3 regions of the Trichococcus sp. ES5 genome follow, and region 1 is predicted to be linked to each of the others. Evidence: predicted binding sites of a transcription regulator. Region 1 holds the regulator's gene; each other region holds the start of a gene.
What was found. The regulator NrdR, encoded in region 1, represses ribonucleotide reductase genes. The targets are predictions, from matches to a motif close to ACACNATATATNGTGT.

Region 1 (8,313 bases):
CGCTCCAGTGTTGGCAGAAGTTGCGATGACTTGGTTCAGATAAGAACCGATACCGTTTTGTTCCAGAACACCTACTGCTTTGGCCGTCTCTTTTGGATGGTTGTATAAAGGCGGGTAATCGGAGTTGTAGTCGATTTCTACCTTCACGTCATACATCTCCTCAAGACCGCAACCGATCCGGTGGAAGTGTTCCTCGATGACTTTTCCCACCTCAAGATCCATATAGCGGGCATCCCCGCGCAGAATCAGACTATCCTTGATGACATTACTGCTGCCGACCGCCTCGAAAGAGCCGATCGTCACGACAGCCATGTCATAAGGATTGATGCGCCGGGAAACGATGGTCTGCAGGTTCATCACGAAACTGGAGGCCGCCACGATCGTATCATTGGAGCGATGCGGTTGCGAACCATGCCCGCCTGTCCCCTGGATCGTGACTTTGATGTCACTGCAGCCAGCGTAGGCGAATCCGCTCGTATAAAAGACGGTACCCACTTCATAGTCCGGATAGAAATGGATGCCATAGATTTCATCGACATCATCTAATAAGCCGGAGTCCATGATGCTCTTGGCACCGGCCGGAGCCATCTCTTCGGCATGTTGTTGCACAATTTTGACGGTTCCTTCCCATTGGTCCCGCAAGCGGATCAGACAATCCGCCAAGATCATCAGGTAAGCGGTATGCCCGTCGTGTCCACAAGCATGCATGACACCGTGATTTTTCGATGCGAACGGCAGACCGGTCTGCTCCTCGATCTGGAGCGCATCGAAATCTGCCCGAAGCGCGATGGTCCGGCCGGGTTGATTTCCTTTGATCGTGACGATGATGCCATAGCCGTTCCCGACGTGCGTTTGTACATCAACCGATTTATTTTCATAGAACCGGGCGATGAACGCAGCCGTTTCTTTCTCGTCGAATGACAATTCAGGATGCTCGTGGAAATGACGGCGCAAAGCAATCATGTCGTCTTCACGGCCATCCAGCATTTTCATCAATTCTTCTCTTAACATAAACCCTTCATCCCCTATCCAGCAAAATATATAAGAAAATAAAGGCCCGGAACACAAACTGCCATGTTCCGGGCCTTCGTCAAGCTAACAGAATCAAAGCTACATCACTGAAACTTATTGTATCATGATTTGCTCAGAAAGATGTGGATTTGATAAGATTATTTGAAGTTTTTGATTTCAGATTGAACGTCAGCCAAGAAATCATCCATGTTCAAAGTAGTCATTTCTTTCGAGCCGTAGCGGCGGACAGTGACGGTTCCGTTCTGCAATTCCTGATCACCGATGACCAGTTGGTAAGGGATTTTTTGAGTCTGGGAAGCACGGATCTTGTAACCCATCTTCTCGTTGCGGTCGTCGACTTCGACGCGCATACCCAACTGCTCCATTACGGCTTTCATTTCAAAAGCTTGATCAGCGTGCAAGTCCAAATTAACAGGGATGATAGTAGCTTGGACGGGAGCCAACCATACCGGGAATGCACCTTTATACTCTTCAATAAGGTAAGCGACGAAACGTTCCATCGTTGAAATGACGCCGCGGTGGATAACGACCGGACGATGGTTGTTTTCGCCGTCTTCACCGACATAAGTCAGGTCGAAGCGCTCAGGCAACAGGAAGTCCAATTGAATCGTGGACATCGTTTCTTCGATACCTAAGGCTGTTTTGAACTGCACATCCAATTTAGGGCCGTAGAAAGCAGCTTCACCGATAGCTTCGAAGTATTCCAAACCGAATTCATCCATCGCTTCCTTCAGCATCGCTTCCGCTTTATTCCACATATCATCGTCGTCAAAGTATTTCACTTTGTCTTCAGGGTCGCGGTAGCTCAGACGGAACCGGTAGTCGCTGATCTGGAAGTCTGCGTAAACATCCATGACCAACTGCAGCACACGTTTGAACTCATCCTTGATCTGATCAGGGCGGACAAATACATGGGCATCATTCAATGTCATTTCGCGTACGCGCTGCAGACCGGACAAGGCGCCGCTCTTTTCGTAACGGTGCATCATGCCCAATTCCGCGATGCGGATCGGCAATTCGCGGTAGCTGTGGATGTCGTTTTTGTAGACCATCATGTGATGCGGACAGTTCATCGGACGCAACACCAGCATTTCGCCATCGCCCATATCCATCGGCGGGAACATGTCCTCATGGTAGTGGTCCCAGTGGCCGGAAGTCTTGTACAATTCCACATTCGCCATGATTGGTGTGTAGACGTGCTGGTAACCCAGGCTCACTTCTTTATCGACAATGTAACGCTCAAGCGTGCGACGGATCGTTGCGCCTTTAGGCAACCAGAAAGGCAGGCCGGAACCGACTTCAGGGGAAATCATGAACAAGTCCAGCTCTTTGCCTAATTTGCGGTGATCGCGTTCTTTTGCTTCTTCGCGCATTTTGATGAATTCAGCCAAGGCTTTTTTATCGAAGAAGGCTGTTCCGTACACACGTTGCATCATTTTGTTGTTCGAGTTCCCTCTCCAGTAGGCACCCGCCAATGACAACAACTTGAAGACTTGGATTTTGCCTGTTGCCGGCACGTGGACACCGCGGCAAAGGTCAGTGAAGTCATCTTGCGTGTAGACAGTGATGATGTCACCTTCAGGCAATGCTGTGATCAATTCGACTTTGTACGGGTCGTTTGCGAAGATTTCCAACGCTTCCGCGCGGCTCACTTCACGTCTGACAATCGGATAATTCGCCTTCACGATGTTCATCATTTCTGCTTCGACTTTCGGCAAATCCTCTTCGGCAAGCTGCACTTCCATATCGGTATCATAATAAAAACCAGTTTCGATCGCTGGCCCTACACCGAAATGGATTTCAGGGAAAAGACGCGTCAAGGCATGCGCCATCAAGTGGGCAGTCGAGTGCCGCAGGACACCCAATCCGTCTGCATGATCCGGTGTCACGATTTCAAGCGAACCATTCGTCTCCAATGAACGGGTGAAATCCACCAATTCCCCGTTGAATTTCCCTGCCAAAGCCTTTTTGGCCAGGCTGTTGCTGATGCTTTTTGCTACTTCTTCCACTGTTACGCCGGCTTCGAATACTTTTACGGCGCCATCAGGAAAAGTGATCTTGATTTCTGACATGCTGATTCCTCCAGTTAATTAAATTCTGTACGTGCCTAAATGTTAAAAAAGGCAATAAAAAAAGCCCATCCCCAGCTTGTACCGGAAATGGGACGTGTCTACGTGGTTCCACCCAAATTCAAAGAGTGCGACAGCCATCCGCTTAAGATTCTGCCTCATCCTTACTTGAACGCGATAACGAGCGTACCGTTTCCCCCTACTGAAGTTTCAGGGAATCTCTCGAAAGGGGTCGATACATGATTGATTAGGATGTTTCACCAAGCCATCCCTCGCTAAAAATCAGTTCATCCACCGGTGTCTTTCTCATCGATTTGTCTTTCGTTTCATCTGTAGTCCATTTAAACACAAAAAATAATTGTTTTCAAGTTTAAAATATTAAAAGCTGAACATGCTTACCCGTGAAGCTAGCCAACTTTTTTTATTGCAGCACAGCGCTCCGTCAGCCTATTGCTCGAAGCGGCGGTTCTTCCCGGTCATAGGGACCTCGCGCGACAGGAAGCGGATCCGCTCCATCAGACGTTTCGCCTTCATCGGTTCATCGTCGCCTCGGTTGCCCATGCGCAAATGTTCCTCCAACTGCTGCATCGTAAAGTTGGAACTGAAGAAGGTCGGCAAGTCTTCCTGCATCCGGTACTGAAGGATGACACCGAGCACTTCATCACGGATCCAGGTGGAATTGGCTTCCGCTCCGATGTCGTCCAACATCAGAATCTCAGCTTTCTTCACGGCATCAATCTTTTCGTTGACCGTGTTGCTCTGGATCGCCTGCTTCATCTCCATCGTGAAGGTCGGATAATGCATCAATGTCGTCAGATGGCCCCCCATCGCCAATTCATGCGCAATCGCACCCAGCAGATAGGATTTCCCTACCCCGAATGGACCATAGAAATAAAGCGCTTGGTGATGCACTTTCGGATCCCCATTGAATGAATCAATAAAATTCAACGATTCCAGAATGGCCGGCATCCGCTCGTTTGATTGGACAAACCGCTCCAACGTCGCCGTGCGGACATCCTTCGGCATCGACATGGAATGGACCCGGCTCCGCAATTCCTTTTCTTTTTCCCTCGCCATTGTCTCGTCCGTCGGTGTATAGACGACATCTATGTAACCGGCATTCAAGACGAGGTTCGGCTCATAACCGGGATTCTGCGATTCTTTCCCCAGCTTGATTTTCTCTTTTTCCTGCACATATTCGTGCAATTTCGAATAGCTTCTCTCGACGATTTCCCGCGACAGTCGCTCTTCGTGTTTCTGGAAGAACGCCTGCACATCGGCATCCTTCATGATTGTGTCGATCATGCCTTTGTAGCGTTGGCTGATTTCGGGATTATTCATATATTTGTAAAATGCTCTTCCGATATGATCCATCACTCATCCCCTGCCTTTCCGCTACTTTTTAATTTTTTGATGCGTTCATTCAATTTTTGTTGCGCTTCCGGCGTCAGCGGTGTTTCCACAACCGCTTTTTGCTCATCTTTAGCCCAATCCGGCAAGTTTTCTTTCTTGCGCGCCACCGTTTTCCCGTAATTCTTCGCGGTTGTTCGGCTGGCTGCCCGCTTCTCAGCTTTCGCTTTCATCTCGCCGGCGAATTGTTTTGCTTTCGCCAACGCTTTTTCCGGCGAATCGACACCATCCTGCAGCCAATCGTTTGCGATGGCTTCCACATAGGCCTTGGAAAGATGCGGATTGTTGAGGATGACCAACACATAGTGCGTCAGTACATTGAGCACACCCGGCTTGAAATCGGCTTTCTCCATCAGCGTGCGCAGCAATTGCGTCTCCGAAGCGGTCACGATGCCGCCTTTCTGCTTTTTGATGCTCGTCAAAAATTGATGCGGCGTCAATTGTTCACACGCCTTGATGAACGAGATCTCCTCACTGGAAAAGCGTGCCTGGATCAATTTTTGTTCCCGGCCTTTCTCAGTATCTTTAGCCAGTTGGATACTCTGGGTGACTTTGTCCTTAACTTCCAAACGGGTGCTGTGTCTCTGTTCATAGGCATCGGATACAATTTTTTTGAGCGCTTCTCCGTCTACTTTTCCCGATTCGATATCGGCGGCCTCCAGAATGAATTGAGCCATCTGCAGTTCGTCGCAACCATACAGCGTGTAGAGGATAGTGATTGTGTGCTCCAATTCCTTTGTGATGGAATCACGTTTGACGAATTGTTTGTTCAACAACTGCCGGAAAAACGAGAAGTCAAACCCATCGTTCTCGATAACGGGCAGACTTGCCGCATTATCACCCAACAACGTATTATCGTTCTGCCGCAGCCGCGCTTGCTCCGTAAAGGCGCTTTCCGAGAAAGAAAAAACATCCAAAAAGGACTTTGTGATATTTTCTGCATTTTTTAGGTCACGGACTTGCCGACTGAACCGTTGCTGCAACTCGCGGTATTTCCGTTCGCCGACTTTTTCGTACAACAGCAACCCCATCAGGTCATCACTGAAAAAAGCATGACTGGACAGCGGCTGCTGCAATTCGTATAGGTATTGCTTCTCAGGCTCGTTTACCAGAAATGTCTTCAGCAAACCGATCCCTTCCAATTTCACGCGCGCTTGATAGAACTCTTGGATTCCGCTGTTTGATAGAGCAAATAATTCGGTGTGAAGCAACTCCTTGCTCCAATAGCTCTCCTGCGGAATCTCCGCAAGCAACGTCGAATAAAGGCTGAACGCTTGCGGCCCGATGATAGGCTGATACAATTGCGTCAGGATTTTGCGGTCCACATCGGAAATCAAGTTCGTCTGGCTTGCTCTGAAAGCATCCTTAGGACTTATATTTTGCCATGGATAACTCATTGTTCATTGTCTTCCTTTCCGGAGGCTGCCTCGTGGGGAGGAGCATCGGATGGTTGGATGTCTGAAGCTTCAGCAGCCGCTTGTTCGGCTTTTTTCTTCTCCATATTCTTCAATTCATCAAGGAAGGTTTTCCGGTCCGAAAATTGGCGGTAAACACTTGCGAAACGGATGTAGGCGACATCATCAATTTTGGCCAACTTGTCCATGACGTATTCCCCGATGACGATGCTGGATACTTCATTTTCTCCAAGCGCTCGGATTTCGGCTTCCACCTCATTGACGACAGTCTCCAGTTGTTCGAGGGCGATCGGCCGTTTTTCGCAGGAGCGGATCAATCCCCGCAACAACTTTTCACGGCTGAACTCTTCGCGTGCGCCATTTTTTTTTATGACAAGCAGCGGCGTTTGCTCGATCCTTTCGAATGTAGTGAAGCGGAAATGGCATTGTTCGCATTCGCGACGGCGGCGGATGGCTTTCCCGTCATCAGCCGGACGACTATCGACAACACGCGATCCGTGATAGTGACATTTTGGGCATTGCATCGGCTTTCCCCCTTTTCTTTCGTTTATTATCGCTTCATTATAACATACTTGTGGCTCAAAAAACTTGAAAAGATGGTCTTTATGGCACTTTCAGGCTACACAGTTCTATGTTTGAGCAGCCAATCGTTGACTTGTTTTTTTGTTTCTTCAATTGTTCCGGAATTGTCGATGACAAAGTCAGCCAGTTCTTTTTTCTTCTCGATCGATAGCTGACTTTGCATCCTCCGGGTAGCTTCATCCGCATCCAAATGGTTGCGGCTCATCAGCCTTTGCACTTGAAGTTCTTCTGGAACATAGACGACCATCACAGCATCGCAACTGTCCTCATACCCGCCTTCGTACAGCAATGGGATATCCAGCACAATCAGTTTGTGCCCTTCCGAAATATAACGCTCTTTTTCTGCCTGTATCCAATCATTGATGCGCTCCTTCAGCAACACATCCAGTTCTTTACGCTTCTCCCTATCCGAAAAGATCAGCGCTCCCAAACGTTTGCGATCCAACGTACCATCAGACAGCAGATAGGCTTCCCCAAAATGTTCGATGATGTCCGCTAACCCTGGTGCACCCGGAAGAACGACAGCCCTTGCTCCTAAGTCTGCATCGACAACCGGAATGCCCGCAGACAAAAACAGCTTCGCTACAGTCGATTTCCCTGTAGCGATGCTTCCTGTAAGTCCTAATATATAGCTCATGTTCGTTTATTTCGCCCCTTTGTAGGCAATATCAGTGATGTCTGGTGCCTTTGAACGCGTCTTCGGCAGTTGTTGACAATGCGGACAATAATGCGTTCCTCGCTGTGCAACCCTTATCTTTTCGATCGGATGACCACAGTTCGGACAAGGTTGCCCGATTTGACCGTAAACGGCAAGAGAGACTTGGAATTTACCGGCCTCTCCTAACGTATTTTTGTAGGTCCGGATCGTCGACCCTCCGGCCTCCACTGATCTACTGATCACATCCATGACGGCTTCATGCAGCCTTTTGGCTGCAGCCGGGCCGATTGTATCGGCGGCTTGCAGGGGATGGATTTTAGCTTGGAAAAGTGATTCATCCGCATAAATGTTCCCGACGCCGGCCACAATATTCTGGTCCAGGATGACCGCTTTGATTGCGCGATGCGACTTGGAAAGATCCTTTTTGAATTTGCTCAATTTGAAGAAATCCGCGGTCGGTTCCGGCCCCATTTTTTTGAAAGGTTCATACTCATCCCGCTTTTCGATCGGCAACAACGTAAATTTACCGAACTTGCGCACATCAAGGTAACGCAATTGGCGGCCATCGGCGAGATAAAAAATGACATGCGTATGCTTCTTGATCGGTTCACCGGCTTCGCTGACCTCATATTTGCCTTCCATCCGCTGATGGGAAATCATCGCCCAGTGGTCCAACAAAAAGATCAGATACTTGCCGCGGCGTTCGATGGTGTGGATCTGCTCCCCCCGCAGAACCGTCTTGAAACGTTCCGTGGAGAAAGGCGGCGTGATCATACGATCCCAAAAGACGGCTACATCTATGATGACGGCTCCTCCGACAAGGTTGATGAGTCCTTTGCGGATGGTTTCTACTTCTGGTAATTCCGGCATAAGCAGGCCCCTTTCATTTATCGGTTTGTTCCTTGTTTATTTTGCATCATACCAGCTATCTCCGGAGTTGCTGTCCACTTTGAGCGGCACAGCCAAGTCGACTGCATGCTCCATGATTTCCGGCACCAATTTTTCCAAGACCGGAATCTCTTCTTCCGGGCATTCGAAGATCAATTCATCATGCACCTGCAACAACATATTCGCTTGAAGCCCTTTTTCCTTAAGGACTTTATCCATCCGGACCATCGCCACTTTGATGATGTCGGCGGCAGTGCCT
Region 2 (8,313 bases), on a different contig from region 1:
ATGTATGTTTTCCTCCTCATCGATTGGTGGAGAGCCACCATCATAGTCCTTATTATAGCAAAGCGCAGGCAAACAAAAAACCTGGAAACAGTTTACTGCAAAGAAATAAAGCCAAGGAGTGCGTCTCGCAGTGAGACGGCTCCTTGGCTTTATTTAGTGTTCGTTATTCGGTTTAATAATATTTTAGGGCAGCTGGGCCTGAATCGCTGTTGCTGATGCGGAAGGCATCGGCAACCGGGGAAACGAAGACTTTACCGTCACCGACATGACCCGTGTATAAAGCGCGGCGGGCAGCACGGATGACTTCTTCGACAGGCACCTCGCTGATGATCGTTTCGATGCGGACTTTCGGTAAAAGATTGCCCTCAGCCTTCGCACCACGATAGAAGGTTTGTTGGCCTTTTTGGAGCCCGTAACCATGCACGGATGTGACCGTCATGCCGGTTACACCGATAGCGTTCAATTCCGCTTTCAGACGCTCCAGTTTATCCGGATTGGCGATGATTTCCACTTTATTCATCGTGTAGCCTGAATCAGCCAATTTGAAGGCTCCGACTTTAGTCAGGTCCACTTCTTGGACAGCAGGGATTCCAGCAGGTTTGCTGCTGTCTGTTACATAATCTTCGAATGCAGTCGTTGCGACAAAGTCATGGTAGCTTGAAGTCAAGCCATGCTCAGCGACATCCATACCGACGATTTCTTCTTCAGCAGTAACGCGGAGACCCATTGTTTTTTGGATGACCTTGAAGACTACGTACATGGAACCGGCTGTGTAGGCTGCCACGGAAGCGACACCCAATGTTTGTATGCCCAGCATATTGAATCCACCGCCGTACAATAATCCGCCATCTGTTGCAAAAACACCGACTAAGATTGTTCCTAAGGCACCGTTCACGCCGTGGACACTGAAAGCACCGACGGGATCGTCGATTTTCAATTTTTGATCGACGAATTCAACGGCAAGGACAATGGCAAAGCCGGCGATGAATCCGATGGCGATGGCGCCGAAAGGAGAGACGACCGCACAACCTGCAGTAATGGCTACGAGACCTGCCAATGAACCGTTCAGCGTCATGGAAACATCGGGTTTGCCGTACTTCGCCCAAGTGAATAAGAGGGTGACCAGAGTCGCTGTGACTGCGGATAAGTTTGTATTCAAGAAGATCGTACCAATTAAGGCAAGGGTTTCGTCTCCAGTTGCCGCAACCGTTGATGCTCCGTTGAATCCGAACCATGCGAACCAGAGGATGAAGACGCCAAGGGCACCGATCGTCAAATTGTGGCCAGGAATGACTTGCGCTTTTCCATCTTTATATTTTCCGATACGCGGACCGACGACGGCAGCCCCGACAAGAGCAGCAACGCCACCTACCATATGCACGGCTGTGGATCCAGCGAAGTCAATGAAGCCCATTTGAGCCAGCCAACCGCCGCCCCAGATCCAATGTCCGGAGATAGGGTAGATCAACAAGGAAATGATGAAAGAGTACACGAGATAAGAGCTGAATTTTGTCCGTTCCGCAACAGCTCCGGATACGATAGTGGCTGCAGTTGCCGCGAATACGTTTTGGAACATGAAATGGACAGTTCCAGGAATGGTGGAATCAAGTCCTTCCATAAATAAAGCAGGAGTTCCGATGATGCCGGCGATATCGTCCCCGAACATGATGCTGTAGCCGATAAGGAAGAATCCCAATGATCCGAGTACAAAGTCCATAAGATTTTTCATGATGATGTTCGCTGCGTTCTTAGCGCGAGTGAAGCCCGTCTCGACCATCGCGAAACCGGCTTGCATAAAGAATACCAATACCGTTCCCAGCAAGGTCCATAATGTGTCTACTGATGAAAACATAAATGATTCCTCCTTTTGTTTTAGCATAGTCTTAGTGTATAGAAATAATTTTATTGATGCTATATCCTGCTTACACACCATGTAATATAATGTGACAATGCTTACAAATCAATGTTTGCAAGCGCTTGGATGCGAAAATGATGAGATTTCTGAGCTTAAATCTCATCAAATTGCAGGGATGTTGGATGCGGTTGTGTTTTTTTGGTCAACATGATTAAAATAAATCTGACATTAGCGAGTAGGGAATAGGACGGATGTCAGAATCGGTGACAACGAATAGGTTCCATCAGCGGGGATATCCGGGGTAAAGAGCAAATATACAGCAAAAAGCCGTAAGGGAAACATGCGGGACATGTTTTCCTTACGGCTCTATGTATTCTTTTAGTAACTTCTAAAAGTTGATGATCCAGTCCATTTCCGATAATTCAATCAATGGCAACTCGATCGCTTCCTCTTTTAACGCCTTCTCGAACCCTTCCTTCGAAAAAGGGCCTTTTACAGATTCAATTCTTCTATCGATAATAAAATATTCGAATGCTTCATTATGTTCTTTTTCAAGAATGATAAATTCATCGGTCCAATTCAATCGTGTAATATAGCCTTGGATGCTTCCAGTCGGGTAGCGATAAGATGAAGGCAGATGGAAAAGGTTTTGCCAAGAAGCGCACTGTCTCAAAAATAGGCCTTCTCCGACCGGTATTCTAAATTTAGCAATTCTGGATATTTCAGGCAACATTCTATTTTTCCACACTATCATTTCACCCCTTTTTTGTGTCCTCATTCTTTTGACATCCCTGTGGCTTAAAGCCGGATAACAGATCCGAAAATAAGAATGAATCGCTTACATTTCTGACAAGTCATAGTATAACTGCTTTTTTTTACAAAGTACAGTAGATTCTATTGATTTTATGTACTTTATATGTTTTTTAACATTTTTGCTTTAACATTTTTTTAATTTTCAGGGTATTTTCCTATTGACCAAAGCATCAAAATATGTCTGCCGAATTTAGACGTAATTTGACTTTAAACACTATATATTGTGGTGGAAATTTCTCTTCGGATGATATATAGTATACAAAGAGAATCGAAACAGAGTCTACTTTAAGTGGAGGCAACCAACGTGAGAAGCGCATCCGATAGGGAAAGCTTGCTCACTTTGTAACTACCTCTTACTTTTTATTAGCTTTTTTTGCATGTTCGGTTGATTTTTAACTAAGGAGTGGGAAAAATATGGCTTCATTACCAACAGATTACTTAAATGAGAGCACGAATCTTCAAGTCGCTGACACAGAAGTGAACATCCAAGTATTGAAGGCGGATGGACGGGTTGTTCCTTTTCATGCCAAGAAAATATATAAAGCAATCAAAAAAGCGGAGCGTTTTTTATCTGAACAGAACGAAGCGGCTGCAGATCACGATGTGGATGCTGTCGTGGCACTGGTTGTAGACAAACTGATTGCGTCAGAAGCGGAAAGTGTTTCGACGGATGATATCCATGATCAGGTTGAAGCGACGCTTGCTGAAATGGGCAATCTGCCATTAGCCGAAGCCTACAATACCTATAAATTAGCGAAGAAAGTCAAAAAACTTCAACAACAGGACATCGAATTGCGCATCCAAAGCTTGATGAATGCTGATCAGAGCGTCGTCAACGAGAATGCCAACAAGGACAGCCGGGTCTTCAATACGATCCGTGACTTGACGGCAGGAGTGGCCGCGAAAGCGATCGGCTTGCGGATGCTGCCGAAACACGTTTCCAACGCCCACATGAAAGGCGATATCCATTACCATGACTTGGATTACCAACCATATTCACCGATGACGAACTGTGTGCTGATCGATTTCCAGAATATGCTCCGTGAAGGTTTCAAAATCGGTAATGCCGAAGTGGACAGCCCGCGTTCAGTCAACACGGCGACTGCCCAAATGGCGCAGATTTTTGCGAACGTCGCTTCCAGTCAATACGGCGGCTGCAGCGCAGACCGGGTCGACGAAGTGTTGGCACCTTACGCACGCCTGAACTATGAGAAACACCTTGAAACAGCGAAAGAATGGGTGGAAGGCGAAGCGAAACAGATCGCTTATGCCGAAGAAAAAACCCGCAAAGATATCTATGATGCCATGCAGAGCCTGGAGTACGAAATCAACACACTCTACACTTCAAACGGACAAACACCATTCACCACGCTCGGATTCGGCTTGGGGACGGATTGGTTTGCGCGCGAAATCCAAAAAGCAGTTCTGCAAGTACGCATCAAAGGACTGGGCAAGGAAAGACGCACAGCAATCTTCCCGAAATTGATCTTCGCCTTGAAAAAAGGCACGAACCTAGAGACGCACGATCCCAACTATGACATCAAGCAGTTGGCCATCACTTGTGCCACGAAACGGATGTATCCGGATGTGCTGATGTACGATAAAATCGTTGAATTAACAGGCAGTTTCAAGACACCGATGGGTTGCCGTTCCTTCCTGCAGGGCTGGGAAGACGAAAACGGAAATGAAGTCAATTCCGGTCGGATGAATCTTGGGGTCGTGACGTTGAACATCCCTAGAATCGCCTTGGAATCGGAAGGGAATCCGGAAGCTTTCTGGAACATCTTCGAGGAGCGCTTGGCTATCTGTAAGGATGCGCTTGTCTACCGTGTCGAACGCACCAAAGAAGCGACGCCTACGAACGCACCGATCCTGTACCAGCACGGAGCCTTCGGGAAACGTCTGGGCGAAACGGATAAGGTCGATGAACTATTCAAAAACAAACGCGCGACAGTTTCTCTGGGATATATCGGATTGTATGAAGCGGCTACCGTTTTCTACGGAGCAGATTGGGAAACGAATCCGGAAGCAAAAGCCTTCACTTTGGACATCGTCAAGAAGATGAAGGAAAAAACGGATGCTTGGGGCAACCAATACGGTTATCATTTCAGCGTCTACTCGACTCCGAGCGAAAGTTTGACCGATCGCTTCTGCAGCATGGACACAGAGAAATTCGGCATCATCGCTGATATCACGGATAAGGAATACTACACAAACAGCTTCCATTACGATGTCCGCAAGAATCCGAATCCTTTCGAAAAAATCGCCTTCGAAATGGAATATCCGCAATATTGCTCAGGCGGCTTTATCCATTATTGCGAATACCCGAACTTGCAGCAAAATCCGAAAGCGTTGGAAACAGTCTGGGATTTCGCCTACGACAAAGTTGGCTATTTGGGAACGAATACGCCGATCGACCACTGCCTGGAGTGCGGTTTCGAAGGAGACTTCAATCCGACCGAACGCGGATTCCAATGCCCGGAATGCGGCAATACCGATCCGCAGACATGCGACGTCGTAAAACGCACATGCGGCTATCTCGGCAATCCGCAGATCCGTCCGATGGTGAAAGGTCGCCATAAAGAAATATCCGCCCGCGTCAAACATCTGCATGCGGATTGCAAGTCAGAACAGTAATCAGAACAGTTAGGTGATGTGAAGTGAAAAATCCGCAACCGCAAGAATGGTTGGCAGAGAAATACAGCAAGGACAAGGTTGCGGACTACAAACCGTTCAACTTTGTCGATGGCGAAGGCGTGCGCTGCAGCATCTATCTGAGCGGCTGCCTGTTCGCCTGCGAAGGCTGCTACAATAAGATTGTCCAAAATTTCGACTACGGGATTGCCTACACGACCGAGCTGGAGGAACAGATCATGGCCGATCTGCGCCAGCCTTATGTACAGGGCTTGACGCTTTTGGGCGGCGAACCGTTCCTCAACACGAAGGTTGCGCTGCGGCTTGCGCGACGCATCCGTGCGGAGTTCGGCCGGACCAAGGACATCTGGGGCTGGACCGGCTACTATTGGGACGAATTGGCTTCAGAATCCGAAGACAAGCAGGAATTGCTGCGCTTGATGGATGTACTCGTCGACGGCCGCTTCGAACTGTCCAAACGGGATCTGACATTGAAATTCCGCGGCAGCTCCAATCAGACTATCATCGATGTGCAAAAATCGCTGGAAGCCGGAGAAAAAGTTCTTTGGGCCAATGCTTACGCTTGAATGTTAAAACATATCGTGCTGCCTCACTTCGAGGCAGCATTTTTTTGATGCGCTTCATTACCCAAAAACACATCAAAAATGCTATACTAATTTTATTGAAACGTTTTCAAATAATCCCAATAAGAAAGTTGGTATGACAATTGAAAAAAATAAACATCGGTAATTCAGGACTGTTAGCATCAGAAATTTCGCTCGGCATCATGCGTATGAACGCTTTGACGCATGAAGAGGCGACAGTGGTCATCCGCACGGCAGTGGACAACGGCATCGATTACTTCGATCATGCGGACATCTACGGCAGAGGGACTTCGGAGGAAATTTTCGGAAAAGCCTTTAAGGAACTCGGCATCGCGAGGGACAGCGTGATGCTGCAGACGAAATGCGGCATCGTGCCGGGTGTCATGTTCGATTTCTCAAAAGAACATATCATCGCATCGGTGGAGGGAAGTCTGAAACGACTTCAGACCGATTACGTGGATGCCTTGCTGCTGCACCGTCCGGATACGTTGGTGGAACCGGAGGAAGTCGCCGAAGCTTTCGATGAACTGCACAAAGCAGGGAAAGTGCGCCATTTCGGCGTCAGCAACCAAAATCCGATGCAGATTGAATTGTTGAAGAAAGCTGTCACACAGCCATTATTGATCAATCAACTGCAGCTCAGCCTGACCCACGCACCGATGATCGATGCAGGATTCAACGTGAACATGATGAACAATCCTTCATTCATGCACGACGGTTCCGTCCTGGAATACAGCCGGATCTCGGACATGACGATCCAGCCGTGGTCGCCATTCCAAGCTGGTAATGGCAAGAAAGGGCTGTTCTTCGACCATCCCGATTATCCGGAATTGAATGAAAAAATCAACACAATTGCGGAAGATAAAGGCGTATCCCGGGAAGCAATCGCAATCGCGTGGTTGTTGCGTCATCCGGCTAAAATGCAGCCAATCGTCGGCAGCATGAACCCAGAGCGTATTGCAGCCATCTGCAAAGCTTCCGATGTGGCGCTGAGCCGCACCGAGTGGTATGAACTCTATAAGGCTGCAGGCAAAATGTTGCCTTAAAGAAAGGCAGCAACAGTTAAAGAGAAATAAAAAAAGAACAAGACTCCAATTGGAATCTTGTTCTTTTTTCGCTTTAGGGTTCGTAAATAATCTTATCAAAATAGAGCAAATCGATTTTTTTTGCATCGGCGAACGTGGCGTTGATTTCCCCGCTGTAGAGCATTTCCCCGGACTGGAGTTCGAAAACAGCCAGTTGAGAAGCCCGGTCAGGCTCCAGATAATTTTCCGTCAGTATGATGCGATTGTCGGAAACGAGGATTTGCCAATTCATATCGACGGTCTCTTCCCAATCAGCAGTATTCTGGAGAATGATTTTATCGCGCACTTGATCCTGCATCAGATCAAGTGGTTGGATTGACCATTCCTGATCCGTGTGCTGCAATTGATAGAAAATACCATCCTTAATTGCGTAAGATAAATCATCCGCCAATGCTTCAGCAGCCAGTGTTGACCATTCCTTCGTTGTCCAATCATAGCGCTTGAAGGATAGTGAGACAACCGGTGCAACGTATTCTGTAGCTTCCGAATCAGTTTCTTCGAGCCGCTCCATGACGAAGATTGCTTTTTGATCGCCTTGTGTAAACACGGATGTGGTAACACTCTGATAACCCGTAAAATCCGCAGGTATATCGAAAGCAAAATGTTCCTCCTGCATACCACTGTCCAGATCATAAATCAGGATATCCGTGCCACGATCATTTGAATACTCATCATAACGGCTGTACGAGATAATCAGCTTACCGTCCAGGAAGTCCGTGCTATTGACGTTATAATAGGTCTTTTCTTTTTTTTCCGGATAAGCGAGGAGCGTTTCCGCAACGGTTTTGTCAGCCTTATCCAGTGTCGCTATCAGGAAGCCGTCATTATCCGCTGCTGTATAGTACAAGTTTCCTTCGGTTTCGGCATAATTCCCTTCAAAAGGCCGCTTCCCACGCATAAACGCTTTATACTCATCGCGCCAAACCTGAACAGCGCTTTCTGCGTAGTCTTGGAAGAATGCATACTGACGTTGCGTCTCGGAATGGCGCAAGCCGGAGCTGTCAAAGCTTAGGGTAGTCGTTTCCCATTGCGAGTGTGCTGTTCCGTAATAGAGTAAGCCATCCAAAACTGCTTCATCACCAGAAACTGTCTCAATACCGATACGCAAAGGCTCTTCTTTTGCCAACAGCGGCTGTGTGTAGAATCCTCCGAGAACGACAAGCAAAAGGAGACTCAGCAATAAAATCGTTTGTTTTCTCATTTTTTGTCCTCCTTCTATACGCTGATGCGTTTTTCAAGCAACCGATAATTAGCCCATGTCCCGGACAGCAAAAGCATAAGGCTCACGGCAATCGTCATCCAGTACTTTTCTTCCGCATAC
Region 3 (8,313 bases), on a different contig from region 1:
CATCCGTTTGGAAAATGTCAGCGCTACGACTTCGTGAAGCGGACTGGAGCCGCTGCAAAAACAAAGGCTCAACCATTCTCTTCGCCCAGTTCCTCTTTGATCAGCAGCGCCGTCTTTTCCGGAATACCCAACGCTTTGATGTCTTCATAGCTGGCTTCGCGGATGCTCTTCATCGTTTTGAAATGCTTCAGGATCTTCGTGCGGGTTTTCGGTCCGACACCTTCAATCTGGTCCAATTGCGAAGCGATGCTGTTCTTGGCGCGCACTTGGCGATGGAAAGTGATCGCGAAGCGGTGGACCTCTTCTTGGATCCGCTGCACGAGATGGAAAGCCTGACTGTTCGGATTGAGTTCAACGATTTCATCCTTCTCGCCGAAGATGAGCGAAGAAGTCTTGTGCTTCGTGTCCTTGACCATGCCCGCTATCGGGATGTCCAATCCGAGCTCATCCTCCAGCACTTCCTTGGCGGCATGCACCTGGACTTTGCCGCCGTCCATCAGGATCAGATCCGGCATGGCGCGGCCTTCGCGCAGCAAACGGCTATAGCGGCGGCGGATGACTTCCTGCGTCGTCGCGAATTCATTGCTGCCTTCGACCGTCTTGATTTTGTATTTCCGGTAGTTTTTGCGTTCAGGTTTGCCGTCCCGGTAGACGACCATCGCCGAGACCGGATTGGTTCCCTGGATGTTCGAATGGTCGAACGACTCGATAACCTCCAGATATTCGATGCCGAGCGCCTCGGAAAGTTCCTGAATGGCGCCGACCGTCTTGTGGGTGTCGCGTTCGATCAGCATGAACTTCTCAGTCAGCGCCAGTTCGCTGTTCGTGATCGCCAGTTCAAGGATACTGCGCTTGCTGCCGCGGACAGGGGTGTGCACTTTTGTTCCCAGCGCTTCCTGCAGCAATTCCGTGTCGACGCCTTTCGGTACGAGGACTTCCTGCGGCAAAATATGGTTGGGATCCTGATAGAACTGCATGATGAAGGAAGCCAGCTCTTCTTCAGGCGTGTCGTAGCAAGGGAAGAGGGCGGCTTCGCGTTTGATGATCGAGGATTGGCGCAGCAGGAAAACCTGGATCGACAGCCAGCCTTTGTCCATATGGAAGGCGAAGACGTCGCGGTTCGTGTAGTCGCGGGACATGACCGTCTGTTTCTCGACAGTCGCCTCGATGTAGCTGATCTGGTCGCGGTAATCGGCAGCCTGTTCGAAATTCAGACTGTCGGCGGCACGGTGCATTTTTTCGCGCAGATCCTTTTTGATTTCCTTGACATCGCCGTTCAGGAATGCGGCGATGCGTTTGATCTGGGCATTGTATTCCTCTTTTGACACCTCGTGGTCGCAGCAGCCGATGCATTGGCCCATATGGTAATACAGGCAGGCGCGTTTGGAATTCTTGGCGCACTTGCGCAGCGGATAGATCTTCTGGATGAATTCCTGCGTTTCGGTCGCAGCGTAGACGTGCGGATAGGGACCAAAGTAGATACCGCCGTCATCCTCGACCGTCGAAGTGATGAGAAGCTGCGGATCTTTTTCGTTCGTGACCTTCAGATAAGGATACATCGTCCCTTGCTTCAGCTTGATATTGTATTTGGGCTGGTAACGCTTGATCAGGTTGATCTCCAGCAGCAGCGATTCCTTGTTCGTTTTGGTTACGATCGTTTCGAAACGGTCAATGTCCGCGACCAGCAGCTGCGTCTTACCTTCATGCTTGCTGTGGAAGTACGATTTTACGCGGTTCTTCAGATTTTTGGCCTTGCCGATGTAGATGATTTCGTCATCCTTGTCCCGCATGATGTAGCAGCCGGGCAAGTCGGGCAGCAGCGCTAATTTTTGGTTGATTTCTTCTCTGCTCATCCGTTTCAATCCTTTTACTTTTCGTTGAGAATAGTATACCATGAATGGAAACATACGTTCAGTCGTTTGATTCTGAACGCAGTCATTTTGGGGACGATAACCGCCTCTCCAGCAAGGAAGTGCAAACAATGTGATCAAGCAAATAAAATATGAAAAGTGGCAGCGTCAAACCGCTCTCTTTCTGGGCAGCCAGACGATTTCCCTGTTCGGCTCGTCGCTTGTCCAATACGCGATATTCTGGTACCTGACCTTGGAAACGCAATCCGGCGTCATCATGACCTTATCGACCAGCTTCGGCTTTCTGCCAACTTTCTTCATCTCGCCGTTCGCCGGGGTGTGGGCCGACCGCTATAACCGGAAGCGCCTGATCATCCTTTCCGACGGCATCACCGCGCTCTCGACATTGGTGCTGGTCCTGCTGTTTTTGGCCGGGCAGCGTTCCATCTGGATCCTGTTGGCGACATCGGCCATCCGCGCATTGGGTGCGGGCATCCAGATGCCGGCGGTCGGCGCCATACTGCCGCAGGTCGTCCCTGAAAAGGAGCTGACCCGGATCAACGGGCTCAACGGCAGCATCCAAGCTGTCGTCATGCTGGTTTCGCCGATGATCAGCGGCGCGCTTTACCAATTTGCGCCGATGGAAGGTATCTTCCTGATCGATATCGTGACAGCGGCTTTGGCGATCGCCATCCTCGTGTTCTTCCTTAAAGTCCCTACGCATGAAAAAGCCAGCCGGGAACAAGTCAGCAATTACCTGCAGGACATGATGCTAGGCTTCAGCTATATCCAAAATCATACTTTTATCAAAAGGCTGTTCCTCTATTTTTCGCTTGCCTTCTTCATGGCAGCACCGGTGTCGTTCCTGTCACCGCTGCAGGTTGCGCGCTCGTTCGGCGACGACGTCTGGCGCTTGACGGCGATCGAAATCGCCTTTTCGATCGGGATGATCGGCGGCGGCCTCTGGATCGCGTCATGGGGCGGCTTCAAGAACCGGATCCATTCCATCGCTTTTGCGATCGGGGCCATGGGCTTGTGCACCTTCGGGATGGGCGTGATTCCGAATTTCTGGATTTACCTTTTCCTGATGGGTCTCGTCGGTCTCGTTATCCCGCTCCTGAACGCTCCGAGCATGACGCTGCTGCAGGAAAAGGTCGAGGAAGATTTCCTCGGACGCGTCTTCGGCATCCAAAGCATGGTTGCTAGTTCGATGATGCCGCTGGGGATGCTGATTTTCGGACCGCTGGCAGACCGGATGGCGATCGAAATCCTGATGGCTGTATCGGGCCTATTCCTGATGGTCGTGGCCTTCTTCGCCATCCGCGACCGGGTCCTGCTTGAAGCAGGCAAACCCGAACCTTCGGACACCGGAAAAGAATCAAACTAAAGACTGGAGCTGCCGTATTCGGCAGCTCTTTTTTATGGTTGTCCGATACTTTATGTTAATCGGACAAGCAGCATCCGCAGCGCAAGACGAGCAGCAAAGCATGAATGTCGGCAAACCACAAAGAAGAACCCATCCTAAAATCGGACGGGTTCTTCTTAAGTTAATCAGTTTACAAACCGCATTTCAGCTGTGCGCCGCAGTTGGTACAGGTGTTGCAGCCGCCCAGATCTTCGACCGTCCCTTGACGGCAGATCGGGCAAGTGTCGCCGATTTCGTTGCCGATTGTGACGTCGGTAGCTTCGAGATTGGCTATCGAATCAACCAGGAAAGTCTTGTCCTTGTTGATTTTGACGTGCTCTTTCTCTTCCTCGAGCTTGCCTTCCTCATCCCAGACATTTTCTTCGGCTTTCAGCGTCAGTACCTGGGAATCACGGCTGCCGTCCACATAGACTGTTCCGCCTTTGGCACCGCCCAAGTAAAGGCGCTCATAGATCTTTTCGACCTGATCGACAGTGTAGCCTTTCGGTGCGTTCACCGTTTTCGAAATGGAGCTGTCGACCCAGCGTTGGATCGTTGTCTGCACATCCACATGCTCTTCAGGCGCAAGTGTCATGGCAGCCACGAAGTAATCAGGAAGGTTCTTCGCATCGGCATCCGGATGGCGATCCAGATATTCTTGGACGATATCCGCCTTCACTTCGATGAATTTGCCGAGGCGTCCGCTGCGGTAATACGTGAATGAGAAGTAAGGCTCGAGTCCGGTGGAAACACCGGCCATCGTCCCGGTCGATCCGGTAGGTGCCACCGTCAACAAGTGCGAGTTACGGATGCCATATTTCAGGACACCTTCGCGGATGTGTTCAGGCATTTTTTTCATGTAGCCTGTATTGATGAAACGTTCGCGCAGGATCTGCGTCTCTTTACCGCTCTGTCCGACCAGGAACGGGAAGCTGCCGCGCGTTTTCGCCAACTCGATGCTTTCCTCGTAGGCCGCCACAGCGATCGTTTCGAATACTTGATCGATCAGCTGCAGGCTTTCCAGTGAACCGTAACGGACGCCGCAATAGATCAGCATGTCGGCCAAGCCCATGATCCCCAAGCCGATCCGACGTTCGCCAAGCGCTTGTTTTTTGTTTTCCTCCAGGAAGTAAGGAGTGGAGTCGATGACATTGTCCTGCATATGGATGCCGATGCGGACGGTCTGCTCCAATTTGGCGAAATCGACCATCTGCAGATCCTTGTTGACCATTTCAGCCAAGTTTACAGCGGCCAGATTACAGACGGAATAAGCTGCCAGTGGCTGTTCACCGCAAGGATTGGTCGCGACGACCTTTTGACCATAAGCTGTTGCGTTCGTCATCTTGTTGGCATTGTCGATGAAGAAGATGCCAGGCTCCGCCGCATAAGTGGCGCAGACATTGATCAGCCGCCACAATTCACGGGCTTTGACGGTCCGGTAGGTGCGGACAGCATTGCCGGTAGCTTCCCATTCGCGGACATCGCCGCAGTTGGTCCATTCGGCATCATAGTGCGCCATCGCGTCCGCGTCGTAATGTTCGACATCCGGGAAACGCAGTGCATATTCCTCACCCCGCATCACTGCGTCCATGAAGTCGTCGGTGATGCAGACGGAGATGTTGGCGCCGGTCAGGAATTCAGGATTGTTGACGCTGTAGGTGCCCCCATCGCGCAATTTCTTCTCGGATTCATGGATGACCGATGCATCAAATCCGCCATGCCCCGGGATGTGTTTATAGTTGACAATACCTGTGTACATGTTGATTTCTTTAGGTGAAAATGGTTTGAAATGCAGCTTCTCCTTCGCCAACATGCGGATCTGTTCATCTTCGAAGTTTTCGATAATGTAGCGAAGGATGCGTGGATTTTGCATTTTCGAAATGATGAACTCAAAGATATCCGGATGCCAGTCGGCCAACATAATCATCTGGGCACCACGACGGGAACCGCCTTGTTCGACTAAATGCGTCAGCTTGGCGATGTCATCCATCCAGGAGACGGATCCGGAAGAGCGGCCATTGACGCCTTTTACGATTGTATGGCGCGGGCGCAATGTCGAACCGTTTGAACCGACGCCTCCGCCACGGCTCATGATTTCCATGACTTTCTTGCGGTGATCGGAAATACCGCCGCGCGAATCGGGCACGAAAGGCATGACATAACAGTTGAAATAAGTGACATCGGTACCCGATCCGGCGCCGTAGAGCACGCGTCCGGCCGGGATGAAATTCAAGGCTTTTTGTTCTTCATAGAATTTCAGGAAAGCTTCATGGCGCAGTTCCGGCGTGATTTCTACATCAGCCAAGCCATGAGCATTACGCATCGCAATCTGTTCGTAGAAAAGCTCCAGCGGTTTGTCCAACGTCAGAATCCGGCGCGTCACGATGCCGCCTTCCTCGACTTCGAAATCATCGATGTTGTGCTGGTACTCCGCGGAAACTCTGATGCGGGCCGTCTGTTCCTTAGGGTTGATGGAGAGTATGGTGCCGGTTCCTCGAGTTGGGTATTTAGGATCCTCTTTGACCGTCAAGATAACCAGATCCCCTTCGGAAAGGGTCTCCTTTGTGGAATCCTTGTAGGAATAACGATCCAGCATGACGAGGCGGGACACGCCTTCGTACGTGACGTGCATATCTTCCGTAATCGGAAACACATGCGGGAACCGCTCGATGTCCTTGTTTAATTTTTCGAATCCTGCTTTAAATGTGGTCTTTGTTCCATCCACAATAATCACTCCTTCATTTATGGTGAAAACACTAGATGTTGTGCTGTTGGTTTGATTCTCATACCATATATGTTAATTCTGTTCACCGGATAAATCAAGGGGAACAGTCGGGAAGCTGTATTTTGCAAATGGATGAAAACGTTGTTTGGGTGGACGAGGGTGGGTTTGTAATAATATATCGGCCAATAAGAAGAGGGCATTGTGCGTCGGGATGGGGTTGTCGGCCATACGCCCAGGAAAGAATGCGAAATAGTACCCGGTCAGCCATACCGAAAGCTATAATAAAGACAGAAAGAACAACATCCGAAAGGAGCCCAAGCATGAACGATAAAGAACATTTCGCGGATATGATCCGCAAATCAAAACGCATCGTCGCCTTCACTGGGGCGGGCATCAGCACGGAGAGCGGGATCCCGGATTTCCGGTCGGCGGGTGGGATGTTCGACAGGTTGAGCGGCCGCCATTTCACTGGCGAAGAGACGCTCAGCATCGGTTTTCTGGAGACGTATCCCGAACTATTCTTCCGCAATTATGCGGAGCACTTCAATTTTTCGCAGGCGCTCCCGAACGCAGGGCACCGATTCTTTGCGGCGCTCGAGCAGACAGGCAAAGAAGTCACCGTCGTCACGCAGAACATCGACAATCTGCACCAGTCAGCCGGCAGCCGCACTGTCATCGAGCTGCACGGCAACGGGACGAGATGGCGGACGTTCGAAACGGCCGAAGCCACCGAAACCACCCAAATCAGCATAGACGCACAAGGCATCCAGCGCGATTCCCAAGGCCGGATGGTGCGTCCGGACATCGTGCTCTACGGCGAGATGCTCGACGAGGAGGCGATGGAGCGCGCGGCTGCAGCAATCGGCGCCGCGGACATGCTTGTGGTCATCGGCACCTCGTTGGCGGTCTATCCGGCCGCAAGTTTCGTCCATTATTTCAAAGGACCGTACACAGTCCTCCTGAACCGTACACCCGTGCCGCAGTCATTGAACTTCCAGTTGGCCGTACAGACCGACGCCGGCGCTTTTTTGGCGGACGTCTGGAAAGAATATTTTGAAAAATGAACTAAACTGCGCCTTGATGGAAATGGCATTCAGGAAAGGGGACGTCATTATGGCGAAGCTGAGACAGCTCGCGAGGTATCTGGTCTATTCCTACGAAAACCATACAGCAGCCCGATTCGGCGACAATGAGCTGAAGTTGCAGACGATGCTTTATTTCGCGCAGCGGGAATGTTTGGCGCTGGTCGGAGAGACGTTGTTTGAGGATAGCTTTGAAGGTTGGGAAGAAGGGCCGGTGCTGCCGGAACTGTATTTCTTCTTCGAGGAAGACTACGATCCCTTCGAACCGTTGGAAATGAAAAAGTTGACGGAGCGCGAACAGTTCATCCTCGATCGCGTCGTTCTTTCCTACGGGCAGTATGGAGACTGGTACCTGGCGGATTTGGCGCGCCGTGAAACATCCTGGCGCAACAGCAGGCCAGGTGTCGCGGAAGAAGCAACCGTACCCAAACTGCTGGAACTTGCGGATATCCGCGCGGATGCAAAAAAAGTGCGGCTGTATGATACGTTGTTTGATGTTTATCTGGATGAATTTGAGGATTTTGAAGGGGAGGTGCTGAGATCATGAAAGAAACGCAAGCTTACATCGGTATTATCGTTAAGACCCGGTTTGCCTATCACGATTTAAATACGGACAAAATCGCCTTCAAATCGCGTCCGTTCCTGATCATAGGTGCGGAATACGATGAGTTTCCTTGCGATTTCACGGCCTTTCCGATTTCGAAAGTGTCCGTCAGCCAGAACATCGATCCGGTCCACGACATCAAAGTCGCAAAAGAGCGGTACCCCAAACTGAGCCTGAATGCGGAAGTCTCCTATATCCGCGTCCATAAAATCCAGACGATCCACAGCTCGCAGCTTGCGATCGGGATCCAGTCCTCACTCAGCGAAGACTACCCGGACCTCTATGCCGAGGTGAAGGCGGCTTATCGAGATTTTTCTGGAGGGCTATTTTGACTGAGCCGAACAAGCTCGGCGCGGAAACCAGGACGCAAAACAATAGGAAACAATAAAATTTTTCGAAGGTGTACCGGTTGATTTCGACAAAACAAAAAGCCGGCACCCAAAAATGGATGTCGGCCTTTTGTCTGACAAAATTTAAAAGTTTTTAAGGAGAATGGGGGATTCGAACCCCCGCGCGCCTTTCGACACCTAACGCATTTCGAGTGCGTCCTCTTCAGCCGGACTTGAGTAATTCTCCATAAAATATATTATAGCGCTTTTCAGCTAATCAGAAAAGAGAAATTGTAAAAAAAGTCACGAAAATCCAGA

Region 2: a site for NrdR is predicted at 2,880-2,895, ahead of nrdD (anaerobic ribonucleoside-triphosphate reductase). Genes of this name have one in related genera too.
Region 3: a site for NrdR is predicted at 6,009-6,024, ahead of TES5_RS07965 (vitamin B12-dependent ribonucleotide reductase). Genes of this name have one in related genera too.

What each region holds. Positions count from the first base shown of each region.
Region 1 covers NZ_FJND01000003.1:37,368-45,680, reverse strand. Annotated here, with positions in the region: gene TES5_RS03725 (amidohydrolase) at 1-1,011, opposite strand, end outside; gene thrS (threonine--tRNA ligase) at 1,170-3,104, opposite strand; gene dnaI (primosomal protein DnaI) at 3,549-4,475, opposite strand; gene TES5_RS03710 (replication initiation and membrane attachment family protein) at 4,475-5,908, opposite strand; gene nrdR (transcriptional regulator NrdR) at 5,905-6,450, opposite strand; gene coaE (dephospho-CoA kinase) at 6,546-7,145, opposite strand; gene mutM (DNA-formamidopyrimidine glycosylase) at 7,152-8,036, opposite strand; gene polA (DNA polymerase I) at 8,073-8,313, opposite strand, start outside.
Region 2 covers NZ_FJND01000009.1:39,450-47,762, reverse strand. Annotated here, with positions in the region: gene TES5_RS08535 (GNAT family N-acetyltransferase) at 1-2, opposite strand, end outside; gene TES5_RS08530 (ammonium transporter) at 173-1,852, opposite strand; gene TES5_RS08525 (hypothetical protein) at 2,244-2,528, opposite strand; gene nrdD (anaerobic ribonucleoside-triphosphate reductase) at 3,083-5,305, shown strand; gene nrdG (anaerobic ribonucleoside-triphosphate reductase activating protein) at 5,329-5,889, shown strand; gene TES5_RS08510 (aldo/keto reductase) at 6,030-6,953, shown strand; gene TES5_RS08505 (hypothetical protein) at 7,027-8,193, opposite strand; gene TES5_RS08500 (hypothetical protein) at 8,208-8,313, opposite strand, start outside.
Region 3 covers NZ_FJND01000008.1:27,442-35,754, forward strand. Annotated here, with positions in the region: gene uvrC (excinuclease ABC subunit UvrC) at 69-1,853, opposite strand; gene TES5_RS07960 (MFS transporter) at 1,984-3,237, shown strand; gene TES5_RS07965 (vitamin B12-dependent ribonucleotide reductase) at 3,407-5,983, opposite strand; gene TES5_RS07970 (NAD-dependent protein deacylase) at 6,223-7,044, shown strand; gene TES5_RS07975 (Panacea domain-containing protein) at 7,034-7,609, shown strand; gene TES5_RS07980 (hypothetical protein) at 7,606-7,998, shown strand; tRNA gene TES5_RS07985 (tRNA-Ser) at 8,153-8,242, opposite strand.